Regions from separate parts of the Streptacidiphilus sp. MAP12-33 genome, predicted to be linked through region 3. Evidence: riboswitches for the same ligand, from Rfam matches in the RefSeq annotation. Region 3 holds a riboswitch; each other region holds the start of a gene.
What was found. A riboswitch is a leader RNA that binds a small molecule or an ion and turns the genes downstream of it on or off. The one in region 3 is predicted to bind cyclic di-AMP.
Positions count from the first base shown of each region.

Region 1: linked by a shared signal. The riboswitch ahead of ABH931_RS32195 (M23 family metallopeptidase) and the one ahead of ABH931_RS18835 (transglycosylase family protein) in region 3 are both predicted to bind cyclic di-AMP.
Region 2: linked by a shared signal. The riboswitch ahead of ABH931_RS27100 (NlpC/P60 family protein) and the one ahead of ABH931_RS18835 (transglycosylase family protein) in region 3 are both predicted to bind cyclic di-AMP.

Region 1 is NZ_JBGCCA010000039.1:79,228-83,826, reverse strand. Features, by position in the region: gene ABH931_RS32205 (hypothetical protein) at 1-1,344, shown strand, start outside; gene ABH931_RS32200 (hypothetical protein) at 1,365-1,664, shown strand; gene ABH931_RS32195 (M23 family metallopeptidase) at 1,895-2,674, opposite strand; cyclic di-AMP (ydaO/yuaA leader) riboswitch at 2,687-2,814, opposite strand; gene ABH931_RS32190 (bile acid:sodium symporter family protein) at 2,916-3,980, opposite strand; gene ABH931_RS32185 (thioredoxin family protein) at 4,101-4,599, opposite strand, start outside.
Region 2 is NZ_JBGCCA010000030.1:90,345-94,943, forward strand. Features, by position in the region: gene ABH931_RS27090 (NYN domain-containing protein) at 1-902, shown strand, start outside; gene ABH931_RS27095 (NlpC/P60 family protein) at 1,148-2,140, shown strand; cyclic di-AMP (ydaO/yuaA leader) riboswitch at 2,423-2,586, shown strand; gene ABH931_RS27100 (NlpC/P60 family protein) at 2,597-3,643, shown strand; gene ABH931_RS27105 (NlpC/P60 family protein) at 3,867-4,599, shown strand, end outside.
Region 3 is NZ_JBGCCA010000018.1:17,974-22,572, forward strand. Features, by position in the region: gene ABH931_RS18830 (D-alanyl-D-alanine carboxypeptidase) at 1-1,721, shown strand, start outside; cyclic di-AMP (ydaO/yuaA leader) riboswitch at 2,023-2,180, shown strand; gene ABH931_RS18835 (transglycosylase family protein) at 2,186-3,430, shown strand; gene ABH931_RS18840 (GNAT family N-acetyltransferase) at 3,454-3,762, opposite strand; gene ABH931_RS18845 (Rrf2 family transcriptional regulator) at 3,927-4,388, shown strand; gene ABH931_RS18850 (globin domain-containing protein) at 4,398-4,599, opposite strand, start outside.

The DNA.
Region 1 (4,599 bases), on a different contig from region 3:
ACCTCGCTGACCGTGGCCACGGCCAAGGACGGCCGCACCTGGGTCCAGCTGGACGCGGAGCAACTGCCGGTGCGCGGCGAGGAGCCCGCCAAGGCGCCGGTCCCGGCGCTGGCCCGGGGCCTGCTGGACGTGCTGGACGCGACGGAGGGCGAGCAGCCCGGCTCGGCGCGGGTGCACGCGTTGCCCGGCGTGATCGAGCGCGCCGACGTCGACACCATCCTCGACGAGCTGTGCGACCCGGACCGGCGGCTGCCGATCGTCGTGGCCAGCACGCCGCTGCACACCGACTTCGAGGACTGGCTCGACGACACCGTCGATCCGCTGCTGCGCAGCTGCAGCGGCATCGCCGTCCTCTACGCCCTCGCGCCCGGCGCGGAGCGGACGTTCAACGCCGCGCTGGAGCACCACCGGGTCTACGGCGGGGCGGTCCGCACGTACCTGCCGGGCCTGGACCCGGCCTGGGCGCCGGAAGCGTCGCGGCACCGGGTGATGTCCCGTTCGACGATCGAGGAGAACCTGCGCCGGGCGTCCGGGCTGCTGGCCTGGCTGCCTCGGCGGCTGGCGGTGCAGGCTCCCCTGCCGGACCAGCTGGTCGGCCTGCCGCCGCTGCGGCCCGAGGGCCTGCCCGAGGCGGACGCGATCCAGCCCGGTGGCCTGCTCGTGGACCACGAGGAGGAGGAGGCCCACGAGCAGCGGGCCCGCGCGGAGGAGCTCCAGGAGGTCCGGCGCTGGTTGCGGGCCGCGGAGGAGCGCGAGTCGCTGCTGGCGGCGGAGTACGACGAGCAGTACAGCGAGCTGCGCGCGGTCCGCACGAAGCTGCGCACGCTCTCCGGCCGCCCGGTGCGTCCGCAGGACGCGGAGCCCGCGACCTTCGCGGAGCTGCTGGACCGCCTGGACGAGTTCCCGCTGCTCGACTTCACCGGCGACGCGCGGCTGACGAAGGAGCTGGACGAGCAGACCGACCACCCGACCTGGGTCCGGATGACCTGGGACGCGCTGCTGGCCCTCCAGGACTACGCGGAGTCCGCGAAGGCGGGCTCGGCCGGCGGCGACTTCCGCAGCTGGTGTGAGAACACCCCGCCCGACTGCCACCCCTTCCCGCCGCGCAAGGTGATCCGCGGCGAGTCCCGCACGGTGAGCACGAACGCCAAGTGGAAGCGGGAGCGGCTGCTGCCCGTCCCGGTGGAGGTCGACTCCTCAGGCCGGGTCTTCATGGGCGCCCACCTGCGAATAGGCGGGGGCGGTACGGCACCGCGACTGCATTACCACGACGACTGCTCGGGAACGGGCCGGATTTACATCGGCTATGTCGGACTCCATCTTCACAACACGCGCACAAACTGATTGACGGAGGTTCACTTTCCATGGCTCAGGTCCCCTCTTCGCTGATAGCCGCCACCGGCCTCGTGGGCGGCTTCGCCGTCGCCCGCGCGACGAAGCGCCGTGAGCTCGGCGGCGTCGCCCTCGCCGCGGCGGGCGGCTTGGCCGCGCGGCAGTGGCAGAAGGCCGCCGGGCCGAAGGCGGCGGCGGGCCTGGGCGGCCTCTACCTGGCCGCGTTCGCGGGCTCCCACCCGCTGGCGAAGAAGCTGGGCGCCTGGCCGTCGGTCCTCACGGTGGCGGGCACGGTGGCGCTGGCCAGCTGGGCTGTGGCCGACCGCAAGTAAGGGTTCCCGTCAGCTCCCGCAGGTAGCTCAGCAACCTGCGGGGCGCGAGGAACTGCGCGGGGCTCTGCTCATGTACGGCGTGCGCGAGAAACCACCGGCGTGCGGACGGCCCTGCTCAGTGAGGACCATCCGCACGCCGGAGGGGGCACCTCAGGGGCACCTCCCGGCCGAAGGCTGGGTGATTGTCGCGCACGCGGTACGTCGAGCAGGGCCCCGTGCCCCTGTTGCCCCTACAGGCTGAGCCCGTGGGCGGCGAACCAGGCCGTGGGGTTGACGGGCTCCGCGCCGTCGGGGCGGACCTCGAGGTAGACGTGGGGGGACGTGAAGCCGCGGGAGGATCCCACGCGGCCCAGGGGCTGGCCGGGAGTGACAGCCCCGTGGCCGACGGCGATCGCGGAGAGGTGGCAGTACCAGATCTCCGTACCGTCCGGCAGGGTCTCCACGACGCGGTACCCGTAGGAGCCGGCCCAGCCGGCCGAGGTGACGGTGCCGGCGCCGACCGCGCGGACAGGGGTGCCCGCGGGGGCCGGGAAGTCCTGGCCCGGGTGGAGGTGGGACCAGTAGGAGGCATCGCGGCCGAGGCCCGTCGCGGCGAAGGCGATCGGCGGGACCAGGGTGCCGACGGCGCGGACGCGCTCCGCCGCGGCGGCCTTGGCGGAGGCCGCGGCCGCGGCCTCGATGCGGGCCGATGCCGCCGCAGGCGCGGCGGCGGTGTGCTGCTCCGGGGTGCCCTGGGTGCGGATGCGGTCCAGCAGTGCGGAACCGGCGTCCGAGCCGTGCGCCGCCGACGCGTGTGCGTGCTCGTCGACGAAGAGCGAACCCGCGGCGCCGCCGTGCTCGACGCGCTCGCCGTGGTCCGCGGCCAGCGCGGGACCCGCGAGGCCGATCACGCTGCTGGCGCCGACGGCCATCGCTGCCAGGCCCAACGCGGCGCCGCGCTGGCGCGGCAGGGCGAGGGAGGGCTGCTCGGTCGGCGCCGGGGTCTCGACCTCGGCCGGGTATGCCGCCATGACTGGCGTGCTCCTTTCCGTCCCTTCGCCGACCGGGTTAGCTGACGGGTTCGGAGAGGGAGGTCTCCTACGGCCGTAAGGCCGATACACCCCAGGTGCGTTGGGTCCCCGGTTCCATGAGGATTAGGCGATACACACGACGTCCGTGCGTACTGTTATGGAAAGTTAATACTAAAGCGGCCTGAATCCAAGTGGTTCCCGGGGTGCAGTTGGGACCACAGCGGCCACTGCTCCCGCCGGCTCACCGTCCGACTGAAGTTTCGTCATCGAACCGGGCATGCCGGACAAACGCTCCCAATGCCGAGGCCAGCAGCTTCTGGAGCAGGCTGTACGCGAGGATCGGGACCAGCACCGCCGGGTTCCCCGGCAGGCGGGTGACCGCGACGACCGCGCCCGCGCTGCTGTTGTTCATGCCGGACGCGTAGGCCAGCGCGATCGCGTCCGCGCGCGGCAGGCCGAGGCGCCCGGCCAGGATCCAGCCCGTCAGGAACGAGCCCCCGCACATGGCCGCGGTGGCGACGGCCACCAGCAACAGGAAGTCCGGGTCGGGGCGGGCGACCACCTGGCCCAGCCCGCCGCAGGCGTTGGTGTAGCTGAGCAGGACCACCACCGCCAGGTTCGCCGCCCGGACCGAGGGCAGCGCGGCGGTGAGCGCGCCGGGGTGCCGGGCCCGCGACCACCGGCCGAGCGCCAGACCGGCCGCGCACGGCAGGACCACCGTCACGACGGCGAAGACGCTGCACGCGTGGGCGGCCGCCGCGTGCAGATCGGCCGCGTACGGGCCCGAGGCGAGGAAGCCGCCGAGGTGCAGGCCGAGCGGGATGGTGAGCGGGCTGAGCAGGGTGCTGCCGATGACCAGGCCCAGCGTCAGCGTCGCGTTGCCCTCGCTGCCCTGGGCGAAGACCGTGGCCCCGGCCGCGACCGGCATCGCGCCGACCAGGGCGAGCCCGACCAGCAGGCTCTGGGCCTCGTGCGGGCTGTGCCAGCCGTCCGCCGCGAGGGCGCCGACGGCGAGCAGGGCGGTGGGCACCAGCGCGTTGGCGGCGATCCCGACGAGCAGGGCCCGGGGGTGGCGGAGCAGGCCGGGCAGCGCCTCGGCGCGGGCGGTGAGCCCGGCGTTGAAGACCACGGCGGCCAGCAGGCCGGCCTGCAGCGGGACAGCGGCCCCGCCGAGGTGGAGCGGCGTCACCGCACGCAGCGTGAGGCCCGGTTCGGGCCAGCCCGCCGCGAGGGCGTAGGCCAGCAACATGATCCAGAGCAGCCGTCGCTGGGCCGACGCGACCAGAACGGAGAGGGTGGAGTTCATCGTGGACCGCCTTCCGGCACACGTGCGCAACTGATCGTGCGCCTGTGGCGGCATCAGATCAGGTGCGTACCCGCACCATCCAGCGGACCTGCGACGATTCATGACTTCGAGCGAATCTCGTCATGATCGGGAAGAGGGGTGCACAGGGTAGAGCCAGGCCACGAGCTGTCCGGCGATCGCGTCGGAGGAGAGCGTGCGGGCGCCCGCGAAGCTGCCGTCCTGGGTGGTGGCCCGGACGCTGCCGTCCGGGTTGAGCACCACCAGCGCCGGGATGCCACTGCGCTTGAGGTCGATCCAGCGGGCCGCCAGGGCGGTGTTGCGGTCGAAGTGCCCGACGTCGACGGTGACCAGCCGGTAGTCGCGCTGGAGCAACAGCCTCACGGCCGGCTCGGTCGTCCGCTGGGCCAGGGCCTGGCAGTCCACGCACCAGGAGGCGCCGAACTCCACCAGGACCGGCCGCCCGTCCCGGCGCGACCGCGCGAGCGCCGCGGCGACCGCACCGGCCGCGTCGGCCTTGGCGTCGTACCCGGTCGGCACCGGCGCGGGCGCGACCGGCGCGACGCTGACGAAGGGCTGCGCGTAGTGCGGTGCGAGGGCGGCCCCGCGCCCGTCCACCTCC
Region 2 (4,599 bases), on a different contig from region 3:
AGAAGCTGCAGGAGGAGCTCGCCTCGGTGCGCGCCGCGACCCGCACTGAGGCCGAGCGGGCCAAGGCCGAGCTGGACGCGCTGAAGAAGGAGGGCGACAGCCTGCGCCGGCAGCTGCGCTCGCTCTCCGCCGACACCAAGCGCGCCGAGGCGGCCACCCGCAAGGCCGTCGGCGAGCTGGAGGCGCAGCGCGCCACCGGCGCGACCGAGCGCGGCGCGCAGGACAGCGAGGTGCGCCGGCTCAAGCACCGGGTGGCGGAGCTGGAGACCGCCCTGGAGGCGTCCCGCCGGGCGGCCCGCGAGGGCAGGTCCACCGAGGAGATGCGGCTGCGGCTGCTGCTGGACACGGTGGTGCAAGGCGCCCAGGGACTCCAGCGGGAGCTGGGCCTGGCGCCGCTGAGCGGCCGTCCCGCCGACACCGTCGAGGCGGTGGTCCCGGTGGCCGCCTCGCCGCACGACGTGGCCCGGCGCGCGCTGGAGGGCGACGACCCGGCGCTGCTCGACCAGTTGCTCGAACTGCCGCAGGTCCACCTGCTGGTGGACGGCTACAACGTCACCAAGACCGGCTGGCCCGGCATGCCCCTGGACCGCCAGCGCCAGCAGCTGACGCGCGGGCTGGGCCTGGTGGCCGTGCAGACGGGCGCGGAGATCACCTGCGTCTTCGACGGCAAGGACCTGGACGGGCCGATCCCGATGGCGCCGCCGCCGCGCGGCGTGCGGGTGCTGTTCAGCCGGACCGGCGAGACCGCGGACGAGCTGATCCGCCGTCTGGTGCGGGCGGAGCCGGAGGGCCGGCCGGTGGTCGTGGTCTCCACGGACCGCGAGGTCGCCGACGGGGTCAGGGCGTCCGGCGCGCGTCCGGTCCCCTCGACGATGCTGCTGCGCCGGCTGATCCGCACCTGATCCGCTCCTGCGGCCCTGCCGCGGCGCTCCCGCAAACCCCGGGGATCTTGAGGGTTTGTTAAGAGAGCGGACCGGATTCCCCTCCGGGGGAGACAAGTGGTCCCGCGGCTCACTATTCTCGTCGCTCAACGTCCGCACTCGCGTTCCCATTCGTCTCTGCGGGCGTTCAAGTGTGCGAAGGGACTGCATCCGACGTGGCTTCTCACCGCCGGCCTCGCGAGGTCAGCCGTGCCCGTGTGTCCGTGATGACGGCCGCGGCCGCGACCCTGGTGGCGCTTTCGGCGCAGACCGCCGCCCAGGCCGCTCCGGCGATCTCCACCAAGGACGCCAAGGCGCAGGTCGACGCGGACCGTACGGACGCCGCGGCCAAGACCGAGCAGTGGAACGAGGCGCACACCCAGCAGGAGGCCCTGCAGCGGCGTGTGGCGATCCTTCAGGACGAGATCGCCCGCCAGCAGGCCCAGGTCAACACCGGCCTGGACAACCTCGGCCAGATCGCCAACGCGCAGTACGCCGACGGCAGCGTCGACCCGACCGTGCAGCTGATGCTCTCCAGCTCGCCCGACGCCTTCCTGCAGAAGGCGGCCTCGCAGGACGAGCTCACCAGCAACCAGACCGCGCAGCTCCAGGCGCTGGTGGCGCAGGAGAAGACCCTCCAGTCCGAGAAGGCCGAGGCCGCCGCCGAACTCGCGCAGGAGCAGCAGCTGCTCGCGAAGATGAGCTCGGCCAAGAGCGAGGCCCTGGCCAAGCTCAAGCAGGCCCAGTCGGTGCTGGACGCGCTCACCCCGGCCCAGCGCACGACCGTCGGCGGGGGAGGCGGTGGCGGTGGCTACGGCTCGGTCTCCAGCAGCGGCTACACCGGCCACATCGACCTCACGGGCATATCCGCGACGGCCCGCACCGCGATGCTGGCCGCGGAGAGCCAGATAGGCCACGCGCCCTACCTCTGGGGCGGGTCGACCCCGGCCGGCTTCGACTGCTCGGGCCTGGTGATGTGGGCCTACGCCCAGGCGGGCGTCTCGCTGCCGCACTCCTCCTACTCCGACGAGAACGTCGGCACCATGGTGCCGAGCATGGCCGACGCGCAGGTCGGCGACATCATCGTGATGGAGAACGGCGGCCACGTCGGCCTCTACGCCGGCAACGGCATGCTGCTCAACGCCCCCGAGTACGGCTACGACGTCTCGGTGCAGCCGATGTCCTACTTCGGCGGGGTTGTGGCGATCCGTCGGATCTGACCCGCGCCCGACGCTCCGACGGTCTGTGAAGACTCTCACAGCATCCGTGCGGAGAGCGATGGAATGACCGATTTCTCCGGCATGTCGTCGGCTCCTGGTCAGATTCCGACTACACAGCGTTGATCCACTGACACTGCGTCGAAAGTGACACGAGTTTTTTCTGACAAGGATTTGAACCGATCACGGTTGGGTTACTAGGGTCACTCCTCGAACCGCCGTACGGTCGTTCACCCATCCAGGGTGGCAGCGGTGGTCACCGTCGAGTTCGGCGACGCGGTCCGCAGGGGGCGACCGTCGAGTCGGAGCCGGGGAACCAATGGTTCCTTCCGGGGTGAATCGACGCCAGGGGCGGGCCGGTGCGACTCCGGGCCGAGTGAGGCGTCGTAGGGCTGACTTCCTGGCCCGAACCCGTCAGCTCACCCGGTAGGCGGACGTAGGAAGAAGGAGATCGCCTTCGTGGCGTCCCATCGCCGTCCCAAGTCTCCCGGCCGCACGCGCATGTCGGTCCTCACGGCCGCCGCCGCCACCGCCGTCGCGGTGTCCGCGCAGAGCGCCCAGGCCGCGCCCAAGCCGACCACGGACCAGCTGCGCTCCCAGCTCCAGCAGCTGAACACCGAAGCCGACCAGGCGGTCCAGAAGTACGACCAGTCGCAGGAGAACCTGAAGCAGCAGCAGGCCAAGGTCAGCCAGCTCCAGGACCAGATCGCGCGCGGCCAGGCCGACGTCAACTCGCGGCTGGACCAGCTCGGCGAGATCGCCAACCAGCAGTACGCGACCGGCCAGGTCGACCCGACCGTCCAGCTGCTGCTCTCGGCCACCCCCGACGACTACCTGACCAAGGCCGCCTCGCTCGGTCAGCTGACGTCGAACCAGGCCTCCATCCTGGACCAGCTCCGCAGCCAGGAGCAGAAGCTCGCGGGTGAGAAGTCCCAGGCGGAGCAGACGCTCCAGCAGATGGACACCACCACCAAGCAGCTGTCCGCGCAGAAGGCCGAGGCGCAGAAGAAGGTCCAGCAGACCCAGGCGCTGCTCGACTCGATGACCGCGGCCCAGCGCAGCGCCGTCGTCGGCGGCGGAACCTCCGGCGGTGCCGCGAGCCGCGGCACCAGCCGCCCCCCGCTGACCGGTGGCACCGGCAGCAGCAAGGCCGGCGACTCGGTCGAGGCCGCGGCCTTCGCGGCCGCGCAGACCCGCCTGGGCCTGCCCTACGTCTGGGGCGCGACCGGTCCGGACTCCTTCGACTGCTCGGGTCTGACCCAGTGGGCCTACGCCCAGGCCGGCGTCTCGCTGGGCCGCACCACCTACGACCAGATCAACGACGGCACCGCGGTGAACTCGACGGCCGACCTGCAGGTGGGTGACCTGATCTTCTTCAACGGCGACACCCACGTCGGGATCTACGCCGGCAACGGCATGGTCCTGCACGCGCCGCACACCGGCACGGTCGTCAAGTACGAGCGCATGGACTGGATCGGCAGCATCTACGCGATGCGTCACATCTGATCCGCAGCTGCACGCGTGCCCGCCGTCGGTGACCGACGGCGGGCATCGTCGTTCACTCCCCTGGGTGCATTCGCGCGACGTGTGTCGGGGTCCGCAGCCCGCGCCGAAGCCGTGCCTTCTCCGGGACGACCTGCGGATTGGTTCATGTGAGCGGTTTTCGTGGGGATTTTTCAGCTCTGTGGAGCTTGGACTGGTTCTGTCCCAATCGCTAGCGTCTGCGCTCGTGGCATCCCATCGACGAGGCAGACGTCTCGGCCCCTCCGTGCTCTCCCGTGCCGCGGTCACCGTGGCGGCGGCGACCGCGGCCGTCCTGACGGCCCAGAGCGGTGCGCAGGCGCAGCCCGGACCGTCCGGAGGGGCCGGGGCCGGCAGCCCGGACGAGGTGCGGCAGCAGGTCGACGCCCTCTACGCGCAGGCCGAGACGGCGGGTCAGCGCGCCGCCGGCGCGCAGGAGCAGCAGGCCGTGCTGCAGCGGCGGGCCGCCCTGCTGGAACAGCAGCTCGCCGAGGAACAGCAGCACGTCAACAACGTCGCGGCCCAGCTCGGCGCGATGGCACAGGCCGAGTACGAGCAGGGCGGCACCATCGACCCGGTGGTGCAGCTGCTGCTCAGCGCGCACCCCGCCGACTACCTCGACCGGGCCGCCGACCTCGGGCAGGTCGACGCCGACCTCGCCTCCCGGCTGGCGCAACTGCGCGCGGACGAGGACCGGGAGCGGCGCGACCGCGCCACCGTCGGCGCGCAACTGGACCAGATCGAGCGGCTGCGCCGGTCGATCACCACCGACAAGGCCGACGTGCAACGCCGCCTCGGCCACGCGCAGGCGCTGCTCGGCAGCCTGACGGCGCAGCAGCGCGACGTGCTCCAGCAGCAGGAGGACGACGCGGCCCAGGCCGCCGCCCAGGCGGCGGACGTGCCGCTGGCGGCCGGCGAGGGCCCGGCGGACTCCCGGGCCG
Region 3 (4,599 bases):
CCGCTGCCGAGGACGAGGCCGCGGACGCCTCCGACAGCGAAGCGATCCGGGCCGAGCGGGAGCGGGCATCTGCGGCGCCCGCCTCGGCCGGGGCCGCCGACACCGCCGACGCGGACGACAGTGCCGACGCGGACGACGAGGAGGAGCCGGAGGCCGACGAGCCCGAGGCCGACGAGCCCGAGGCCACCACCGCCGACGACGAGGCCGACGCGGACGACGACGAGGAGCCGGACGACGGTGGCGCGGCGGCCCGCGCCATCGCGGATGCCGAGACGCGCGCGATGGCCGTGTTCCCGCCGCTGCCCCCGTCCTCCGGCGGGGCCGTGCCGCGGCCGGGTGGCGTGGTGCCCGCGCCGGGAGGCGGCGGGAGCGCGCCCGCGCGGGGCGTGCCGGCGGGGGCGACGGCCGTCGCCGAGTCGCCGGAGACGACCGTCGAGGCGATGGAGGTGCTGGCGGGGCTCAGCGCCAGGCCGATGACCCCGATGCGGATCGCCCTGCGGCGCGTCCGGCTGTGGGGAACGCTGCTGGTGCTGCTCGTGCTGGTGCTCGGCACCGTGCAGGTGCTGCGGCCGCTGCCGTCGCCGAAGCTGACGCAGTCCGCCGCGACCGGCTACTCCTTCGGCGGCGGGAAGCTCGCGCTGGACTGGCCGGTCAAGGGCCAGGCCGCCGTCGAGGTGCCGGGGCTCGGGCTGATGGGGCAGAGCGGCAGCGGCAATCCGGTGCCGCTGGCGAGCGTCACGAAGATGATGACCGCCTACATCGTGCTGCACGACCACCCGCTGAAGAAGGGCGAGACCGGCCCGACCATCACCGTCGACCAGCAGGCCGTCAACGACTACAACACCGGCAAGCCGGGTGGTGAGTCGGTGCAGAAGGTCGCGGTGGGCGAGAAGCTCACGCAGTACCAGGCGCTGCAGATGCTGATGATCCCCTCGGCCAACAACATCGCCCGGCTGCTCGGGCGCTGGGACGCCGGGACGGACGCCGCGTTCGTGCAGAAGATGCAGGCCACGGCGGGCCAGCTGGGCATGACGCAGTCGACGTACACGGACCCCAGCGGTCTGGACGCGACGACCCGCAGCACTGCCGCCGACCAGCTGAAGCTGGCGGCCGCGGCGATGGCCGACCCGGTCTTCCGTGAGGTCGTGGGCACGCAGCAGTTCGACTCGCCGCTCAACGGGCTGACGCCGAACACCAACACGCTGGTCGGCAAGAACGGCGTGATCGGCATCAAGACCGGCAGCAGCACGGCGGCACTGGGCAACCTGGTCTGGGCCGCGGAGCAGAGCGTCGACGGCGTCAAGCAGTTGATCGTCGGGGTGACCCTGAGCCAGCCGGCGGTGGGCTCGGGGCCGGGGCAGGGCATCCTCGACCAGGTGCTGGCCAACAGCAAGAAGCTGATCCTCAGCGCCGAGCACGCGCTTCAGGAGCACACGATCGCGCACAAGGGCGACGTGGTCGGCTACGTGGACGACGGGCTGGGCGGCAAGGTGCCGGTGGTGGCCACCCAGGACGTCCAGGTGGCCGGCTGGAGCGGGCTGTCGGTCGACGTCGCGCTGCGGCCGCTGGACGGCAAGGGGATCCCGCACAGCGCGACGGCGGGCACGGTCGTCGGCGAGCTGGTGGTGGGCAGCGGGGCGACCGCGCGGACCGTGCCGGTCGCGCTGCAGTCGGACCTGGCCGCTCCGGGCTTCGGGGCCAAGCTGACCCGGACCGCCTGAGACCACCTGACGCCCGTTCAGCAGGAAGCGCGCTCGTCCCGTCCGGGGCGGGCGCGCTTCTTACGTCCTGCCGAAGGTGTATCAAGCGGACATAGTCGTAGGAACCCTGGCAACCCTGGGTGACAAAACGGGCATATGGTCAGGGCGTTTCTGTGAATCCTGCGCCGGGGACGTGACGGACCTCTCAAAGCCCCTCCCTCAGCTTGAGGTTTGAGGGCCGATCTGCCTACCGTCACGGCCATCCGCACTTAAGCGGAACTGACATCTCCGGAACGCCGAGTCCTGCCGCCGGGGAGACGTCAGACGTCACGCGACGCACACCACGGCAGGAGCGGGGGACCCAGGTAAGTCGCCGCGCGCTCGTCAGAGCCGCGGCTCGGGGTGAAGCCGTGCCACCGCACGGCCGGGCTACTCCGGCCCGAACCCGACAGCTCACCTCGCAGGCGTGGGAGAGGATCACCTCAATGCTGTCCAACAGCACGGGTCGCCACCGCGCGCCCTCCGCCGCCCGACGCATCTCCAAGCGCCTCGTCGCCACCGTCGGCCTGACCGGCGCCGGCATGGCCCTTCCGCTGGTCACCGCGACCGGTGCCCACGCCGCCACCGTCTCCACCTGGGACGCTGTCGCCCAGTGCGAGTCCACCGGCGACTGGTCGATCAACACCGGCAACGGCTACTACGGCGGCCTGCAGTTCGACCAGTCCACCTGGGACGCCTACGGCGGTCAGCAGTACGCCTCCCGCGCCGACCTGGCCACCAAGGACCAGCAGATCGCCACCGCCGAGAAGGTCCTGGCCAACCAGGGCCCCGGCGCCTGGCCCGTCTGCGGCCCGCAGGCCGGTCTGACCCAGGGCGGCGGCGCTCCGTCCCTGAACACCTCCGGCTCCGCCGCCTCGACCTCGTCGAGCAGCAGCGCCGCGAGCAGCTCCTCCGCCTCGTCCTCGTCCTCGTCCTCGGACGACGAGGGCTCGGAGTCCGGCTCCACCGCTGCGGCCCCGGCCGCGTCCCCGGCGCCGTCCACCACCGCCGGCTCCGCCAAGTACACGGTGCAGTCGGGTGACTGGCTCTCCAGCATCGCGGCGAAGGAGAAGGTCTCCGGTGGCTGGCAGCGCCTCTACCAGCTGAACAAGGCCACCCTGACCCAGGGGCCGAACCTGATCTTCCCGGGTCAGCAGCTGGTCCTCGGCGGCAGCGCCTCCTCCTCGACCGCCTCCTCCTCGACCGGCTCGTCCTCGGACGCGTCCGCGTCGACGAGCTCCTCCTCGTCGTCGGACTCCTCGGCGTCCACCACGACCACGGCGGCGACCAACGCCTCGGCCTCCACCCCGGCGCCGCAGGCCTCGTCCTCCGCGGCCGCCACGGCGATCGCTTTCGCCGAGTCGCACGTGGGCGACTCCTACGTCTACGGCGGCACCGGCCCCAACTCGTGGGACTGCTCGGGTCTGGTCCAGGCCGCGTACGCGCAGGCCGGCGTCTCGCTCCCGCGCACCAGCGAGGAGATGGCGTCCAGCGTCACCCGCATCTCCGTCGACCAGGTCCAGCCGGGCGACCTGCTGTTCTGGTCCAACGACGGCAGCGCCTCGGGCACCTACCACGTCGCCCTCTACGTCGGCGGTGGCCGCTTCGTCGAGGCCGCCAACCCGAGCGCGGGCGTCAAGTGGGAGACCATCTCCAACTACACCCCGGACTTCGCCGGCCGTATCGGCTGACGCAGCCCTGCTTGATCCTCTCCTCACGCACCCGGAGTGCCGGACAGTTTGTCCTGGTACTCCGGGTGTCGTGTCAGCCAGGCCTTGATGAACGGGCAGGTCGCCTTGACCTTGATGCCCCGCGCGATGCCGTCCTCGACGGCCGCCCTGGCCAGCAGCCCGCCGATGCCGAGGCCCTCGTAGGCGGGACCGACGACGGTGTGCTGGTAGATCACGCGCTCGTCGTCGCGGACGTAGGAGGCGAAGCCGACCAGCTCGCCCTCGATCCGCGCCTCGAACCGGTGCGCCTGCGGCGCGTCGGCGACCGCGACCTCCGCCTCGCTCGTGCTCATGCCCGTCGCCTCCTCGTCCGGCCCGCCTGCGGCCCTCGCGTCCCCTCCAGCAGTCTCGTTCATGTGGACGGTGCTCGTGCGAACGGACACGCCCGCGAACCCCTGTCGAGGTGAAGAGGCATCGGGGATGCGTGTTTTCTCCGGGGGCACCGTAGGCTCGGGGCATGCACCTGATGAAGTCCACCGACCTCGCCCTGCGGCTGCTGATGCGGCTCGCGGTCGAGTCGCCCGAGGTGCCCGGCCCCGCGCCGACCACGCGGGAGGTCGCCGACGCGCTCGGGGCCGCGTACACGCACATGGCCAAGGTGGTCGCCCGGCTGCAGCACCTCGGCCTGGTGACGGCCCGGCGCGGGCGTGGCGGCGGGCTGGAGCTGACGCTCGCGGGCCGGGCGGCCTCGGTCGGCGCGGTCGTGCGCACCTTCGAGGGCTCGGGCGACATGGCTGCCTGCGTGGGGGACGAGGAGTCCTGTCCGCTCAACGCGGCGTGCCGGTTGCGTGGGGCGCTGCGGCAGGCGCAGGAGGCGTTCTACGCCTCGCTCGACGGCGTCTCGGTGACGGACGTGGTCGCCGCGCCGACCGGGCCGCTGCTGCTGGCGATCAGCAGGCGGCCCGGCGACGCGGCGTGAGGGGCAGGGTCAGCCCGCGATCCACAGGTCGGGGCCGAAGACCTCGTAGTGGACGTCGGCGGCGGCCACGCCCTTGGCCAGCAGTTGGGCGCGGACGGCGCGCATGAACGGCAGCGGGCCGCACAGGTAGGCGACGGTGCCGGCCGGCACCTCGATCTCGCCGAGGTCGACCAGGCCGGTCCGGTCCCCGCTCGTGGCGTCCCGCTCGTAC